2 regions of the Shewanella sp. MF05913 genome follow, and region 1 is predicted to be linked to the other one. Evidence: riboswitches for the same ligand, from Rfam matches in the RefSeq annotation. Region 1 holds a riboswitch; the other holds the start of a gene.
The links. Region 1 has a riboswitch for cobalamin ahead of AC19MV_RS20430 (cobalt-precorrin-5B (C(1))-methyltransferase). Riboswitches for the same ligand answer to the same signal wherever they lie in the genome.
Positions count from the first base shown of each region.

Region 2: another riboswitch for cobalamin. It lies ahead of AC19MV_RS04310 (TonB-dependent receptor); the one in region 1 lies ahead of AC19MV_RS20430 (cobalt-precorrin-5B (C(1))-methyltransferase).

Region 1 is NZ_JCAYNT010000025.1:26,153-29,576, forward strand. It holds gene AC19MV_RS20420 (ABC transporter ATP-binding protein) at 1-335, shown strand, start outside; gene AC19MV_RS20425 (ABC transporter substrate-binding protein) at 304-1,065, shown strand; cobalamin riboswitch at 1,252-1,429, shown strand; gene AC19MV_RS20430 (cobalt-precorrin-5B (C(1))-methyltransferase) at 1,544-2,698, shown strand; gene AC19MV_RS20435 (precorrin-8X methylmutase) at 2,695-3,351, shown strand; gene cbiE (precorrin-6y C5,15-methyltransferase (decarboxylating) subunit CbiE) at 3,348-3,424, shown strand, end outside.
Region 2 is NZ_JCAYNT010000002.1:201,335-204,758, reverse strand. It holds gene AC19MV_RS04320 (DUF3622 domain-containing protein) at 32-349, shown strand; gene AC19MV_RS04315 (hypothetical protein) at 478-1,143, shown strand; cobalamin riboswitch at 1,287-1,483, shown strand; gene AC19MV_RS04310 (TonB-dependent receptor) at 1,613-3,424, shown strand, end outside.

The DNA.
Region 1 (3,424 bases):
ACGCCGAGTTGTCTGGGGGTGAGAAACGTCGAGTGATGCTTGCAAGGGTCTTGAATCAGAACACGCCAATTATTTATTTAGACGAACCTAACTCTAGTTTGGATGTTCGGCATACGCTGGATATATTTGCACATTTAACCAAGCTTAATGCCAGTGTAATTACTTCGGTGCACGATATTAATTTGGCATTACACCATTTCGACCGGTTTGTATTTTTCAAAAAAGGTCTATTACTTTATGACGTTAACCGCGCTGATGTCAGCGCTGAATTATTATCTGAGGTATATGATGTTTCGGTTTCTATTGATAATCGCAGCTTTAGCTTTTTCCACTAACAATTATGCCTACGAAAGAGTGGTGTTACTTGCCCCTGCTGCTGGAGACTTATTTATTCAGTTGCAACAGCAGCATAAAGTCGTTGGGGTTACTCGTAATAATGACGATTTTAAAGATGCACTGAAAATAGGTAGCCATATAAAGCCGAATATTGAATTGATAAAATCGTTAAATCCCGATTTAATCATTATAGGTTCTTCAAGATTTTTTTCAGATGAGATGGTGTCTCTATTAGGCGCTAAAACAATTACTTACAACCCAGTTACTTTAGATGCAGTGTTACAACAAATTACACGCCTTGGTACGTTACTCGATTGTTCTGAGCAAGCAACTGCTTTAGTCACTACATTAACCCAAGTCCGTCTTCAAATTAAGCCGTTGCTGACATCACCAACGGTCATGTATGAAGTCACTCAAATGCCCCTGACTATCGCGGGTAAAGGCAATATTGTTAGCGACATTATTGATTCAGCAGGTGGAGTGTTAACAGCACCGTCGTCACGTAAGCTGATTAAATTTAATGTAGAGTCAGTATTGGTTAGTCAACCTGATTATTATCTCTACCAAAAAGGGCCAATGAACCCTAATCCACAACCACCTGAAACACGCCACTTATATAAGATGTTACCGAGCAAGTTTATACAAGTTGATCAATTATCCTACTCTAGAGCCAATAGCCAATCTTTTTATATTGCTGCAGAATTAAATCGTCAATTTAACAAATCATAAGTTTTGATGTGATCTGTAGACGGTTATAGATCACAACTTGGTTTAACAATCTAAATTACTGATATTTCTCACACTGTTTTGCCAGCAATTAGTCCCTAAAATTAATCTTAGTTAAAGCGCCTAAGGCGACTCTGTTGGGTTATTAAAGCGATATTTACATCGATAATCACATCGGTAATTACATCGTTTAATAATATCTATAAGAGTTAGGGGAACCAGATGAAATTTCTGGACTGTACCCGCAACTGTAAAAGATAAAGCGTATTAAACTACGCAGCTGAACTCAATACCACTGGCGCAAGCTGGGAAGGTGAGATTCGGTATAATCTTGAGCCAGGATACCCACTTTAACCATCATGATAAAAACTGGGCGGGCGTTCCTAGTGAGTTTATACCTCAGTGATAACAGCCCTTGATTCAGTACTCAATATTCGATGAATTGCTTGAGTTGTATACAGACTCAATTTTAGGGTTAATTGTGGATATAACGTCAAAAAACTCACCGATGGAAGCTGATTTTCCTTCGCAAGTGACAAAGATAAAGAAAAGTCGAAATCGCAAGGAATTGCGAAAAGGCTATACTACAGGTGCCTGTGCAACTGCAGCTTCTTTAGGCGCATTAACACAATTACTCACATCAGAATATCTTGCAACGGTTCAAATTACCTTACCAACAACAGAACAAGTTCAATTCGATTTACAGACAACCTTACAAACTCGCCAACAAGTCACTTGTTTTGTCATCAAAGATGCAGGTGATGACCCTGACTGTACCGACAAAGCACATATCACAACAACAGTCAGTTTAACCGACAAACCCGGTATAACATTTGTCGCAGGAAATGGCGTGGCCACCGTGACTTTGCCTGGTTTAGAGCTTGCAGTGGGCGAACCTGCAATTAATCCTGTGCCCCGTAAGATGATCCGAGAACATCTACTACCCTTACTTGCAAAATATAGCCAGGTTGGCGCAAGAGTCGAAATATCAGTGCCAAATGGCGAAAAGATGGCAGAAGAATCAATTGCAAGACGATTAGGACTCATTGGCGGCATTTCAATACTGGGGACTCGTGGAACCGTTTTCCCTTATTCAACCTCTGCGTATTCTGCTTCTATTCGTCAAAATATCATGGTTGCCAAAGCACAAGGCCTAGACACTGTGTACTTCACTACCGGCAGCCGTACCGAAAAAGCTGCCATGGAATATTTTCCTCACCAACCAGAATTAGCCTTCGTTCAAGTTGGTGATTTTAGTGGTGTGGGGCTACGAGCTGCTGCCCGTTACGAAATGAAACATGTAGAACTTGTCACCATGATAGGTAAGTTGTGCAAGTTAACCGCAGGAAATATGTTGACCCATGTCAGTGGTAGGGCAATTAATTTCAACCATCTTGCAGACATCGCCGCCACTATTTGTAATGAACAAGATGTAGATGCTATTCGTCATGCTTTAACAGGGCGGCATCTCTTGCAAATGAAACCGCCGTTACCTGATGCCTTCTTTGAACAAATTTGTTTAGTTGCTGCACAACATTGCATTGAATATGCACATTATTCTTATCAATTTAGTTTGCGCCTGGTTGACTTTAACGGCGCAACAATCGCACACGTGACTCTTGGAGAAATACAATGACAGCAATGTCACAGATGACGACACAAGGCCGTCAAATAGAAAATGATTCTTTTTCTATTATCGATCATGAAATACAGACGTTTCACGGTGGTCACCACTTTTCTGCCGGTGAGTGGAATGTAGTAAGAAGAGCCATTCATACCAGTGGTGATTTTGAATTTGCAACGTTATATCAATTTAGTGATAAAGCGGTGGAAACTGGCGTTAACGCATTGAAAAATGGTTGTAATATTATTTCTGACGTTACCATGATTACCGCAGGACTAAGTGCTCAGCGCAAAGCCGTATTTGGTAACCAGGCTTATTGTTTTATTAGCAACGAAACCGTGATTGAACGTGCTAAGGCGAGTGGTTCTACAAGAGCAATAGAATCTATGCGATATGCACGAGATCAAGGCTTGCTCGACGGTGCAATAATTGGTGTGGGTAATGCACCAACTGCATTGTTAGAAGTGCTTACCATGATCCAAGCGGGTGAAATAAAGCCTGCACTCATTATTGGTATTCCTGTCGGTTTTGTTAAAGCCGTTGAGTCTAAACAATTACTGGTAGATCAAAACCAAGTTGACTATATCGCTTCTTTGGGCAGAAAAGGTGGCAGTCCTCTCGTAGTTTCTAGTATTCATGCGTTATTAGTCGAGGCTGCTAAATGAGAGGCCAAATACGTTTAGTCGGTATTGGCGATGACGGCTGTTTAAGCCTAACCAGTCGTGCAATGAATGCCAT
Region 2 (3,424 bases), on a different contig from region 1:
CCGTGATACCCAAAGTAGGATTGAAAAGATTATGAGCGATAGCAAAAAGTATGGTTTACGTGTAACACAAGTTGAAAACACGTGGAAAACCGAAATCACTCGTCGTATGACAGCGACTAAAACCTTAGTGTCTAAAAGCCAAGATGGTTTTGCTTCAGAAGCAGAAGCCATTGCATGGGGCGAGCAGTCTCTACAGGGTTTCCTGTCTAAGCAAGCAGATCGTAACAAGCGCAAAACTGAAAAGCATCTTAAAGCGAAAAGCTTAGCAGCAGCGATTGCAGCTGAATCTGCCGTTGATGAAGATGAGCTATTTGACGCAGAAGACGAAGACGACGAAGAGTTAAACTAACATTTTACAATGGTGTAAATGTTATAGATAAGTTTCAATTTTTGTATGTTCAGGATAGGATATACATAATTAGAATGATTTTTAATCAACTTATCGTCACATCTTGACCTAGCAAGGATGACATTGGGATGAACAAGATTGCTGCAGTTATCAGCTACGCGGGGTGCGTTGGAATATTTAGCTTATTCCCCTATACCGCGTATGCTACTTTTCCAGCATTGGTCACATTAGAATCTGACAATGATGCTTCTGGCGTGCTTGTCATGTCTAGCGACGTCAAACGGCTAACGACTGTGTCGCAAACCTTCGGCTTTTTACCTCCTCTTTCATGGAAACTCGCTTTTAACGAAAAGCGCGGTGATATGACCATGGCTGAATTTATCCCCGCCAACGAAACCCTTAATGATTGGTCTAGCCTAGTGTGTATGCAAGGCTTTAAAGGGCTTGCCGAAGATGTTGACCCGGATGAATTTTTAGATTCAATGGCAGACACCTATAAAGAACATTGCCAGGGTGAAGTGATTTATCAACAATTAGGCAGCATGAAAGTGGAAGGCTATGAAGCTGTGCATGGTTTGCTAGGGTGTACGAGTATGCCTAACATTCATAATGCTTCTGCTATTGTGTCTGAGTCTTACGTTACCAGTCCGCGTGGCGAGATGGGCTACTTTACGGTAATAAGCGATGATGAAGATATTTATTTAGTGCACAAATCCATTCGTACCGCCGTATTTACTGCCGAGTCAGCTCCCGTCACCCAAAGCAATTATCGCGAGTTTATGGCTGAGCCTTAAATTGAGCTAACGTGAGTAATCTGCGCGTTGTTTTAATGCTTAGCGACTATCAGCAACGTGCTGATTCCGTTATAATCCTATCGACGTTTATGGCTGTATTTATCAATCTATTCAGCCATTAGACCGTTATTCTATATTTATTCAGTTTAGTCAATCTTTACGGTGCCAATGTTGAGTCATATCGACCCATTGGAGAATCGGGAAACCAGTGAAAGTCTGGTACTGCCCCCGCAACGGTGATAGGTGAGAGTCCAATATGCAATGCATATTTGCTTGGCTCGTGTGTACTCTTAGGTACCGCAACCTCAGTCCGGAGACCGGCCATAAAGGTGATTTCGATGATTTCGGTGGGCAGATCTCGAGATGTGATGTTATGCCGTTTTTGGTTTACTCAGATGAGTAAGCCGCAAAGTGGTGGTCAATGTTGCGGCGCTATTGCCCCATTTTTCCTTTCAGGAGTTAAAGGTAAATGGGTACTAAACCAACTACAATCGCACTATTAATCAGTGCCATGCTTTGCGCAACGAGCCTTAATGCTGTTGCAGCACCAACCTCAACACAATCAATACCAAGTGCCTCAAACGCGTCTAATGCAGATGTGAAAATGGATGAGACGATTGTGGTGATTGGTCGCAATCAAACCAATCCGTTAAATATTGCTGCCAATGTAAATGTTATCGATGCAGCTGACATCGAAATGAGCGGCGCAAATAATTTAACCGATTTACTGCGCGGCCAATCCGGTATTCAAGTGTCCGATAATAATTCTGGTACTGTGTTTTCGATGCGCGGTTTTTCAGCTTCGCAAGCGGTTAATAATACCCTTATTTTAGTCGACGGCCGTCGGTTAAATAATATCGATATTTCTGCACCAAGTGTTGAATCCATTCCACTTAACTTAATTGAACGCGTTGAGATTTTGTCTGGCAGTGCGGGTGTATTGTATGGCGACCAAGCGGTAGGCGGCGTGATTAACATTATTACTAAAGCCCCAACAGAAACCGCTGGTGGCTTACAAGTCAGTGGTGGCAGTTTTGATACCTATGAAGTTAAAGGCGATGTCTCTGGAGCCATCAGCGACACCTGGCGTTACTTTCTAGCGGGCAGTTATAACGAAAGCGATAATTATCGTGATAATAACGACAACGAAACCGGCTCTATTCTAGGTCGTATTCAGTACCAAACCGATGTTGAAGATTTTTATGTAGAAGTGAATTACTTCGATAATGATCGCCAGGCTCCAGGGGCGTTAAGTTTAGCGCAGTATGAAGATAATCCTCGCCAAGTCGCGTCTTTTTCAGACGGTGAATATTCTCACGAAATCACTACCGCTGTTCGCAGTGGCTATCAATATCAACTTACTGATGTATGGGCACTGGGTGCTGATTTAACGTATTCCGATACTTCAACGAGCAGCTTATTGTTTGGCAGTGCAGGGCATATTGATCGTGATTTATTGAGTTTTTCACCAAAAGCGACCGCGAATTATCCGTTAGCAAATGGTGCTTTAACTATGGTTGCTGGTATTGATGTAAGCCGAGGTGAGGCTGACTTTGACACCTTATATATTCAACGTAATAACGAACAAACCATGCAAAGTGCTTATGTTCAAGCGACTGTGCCGTTAACCTCAACATTGTCATATGTAGTTGGTGGTCGTTATTCTGAAGTGACCGACGATTTAACTGATCAATTATTGTATGCAGAAGGTATTGAGCTCGATAACGATGCTCATGCATTGGAGTTAGGTGTCAATTATCGTCCAAGTGTAGAACATCGTTTTTATGTTCGCGCCAATGATAACTTCCGTTTTGCGAAAGTGGATGAACAAGCCTATACGCCATTAGACGTGCAAGGATTAGATCCGCAAACCGGGCGTTCTTTTGAGGCCGGCTGGGATTGGACTGGTGCAACGCAAACCGTTAAGTTAAACCTTTATCGTCTTGATTTAGAAGATGAGATTGTTTACGACGGTAGCCGTACTGACGGACCTTACGGTGGTGGTGCAAACGTTAATGCCGACGAATCTCGCCGTTTTGGTATTAACACGAGTTATGAAGTGCAGTTATCAAATGACTGGTTGTTAGGCGCTTCGTACGACTATATTGATGCCGAATTTACTCAAGGTGAAAACGAGGGTAAAGCACTATCATGGGTCGCTGAGCATTCAGGTAAAGCGTACATGAGTTACGATTTTGCTGATCATTGGCAAACCTTTGTTGAAGGCGTTTACACTGGCGAGCGTTACATGGAAGGCGACAACAGTAATGCTGGCGATAAG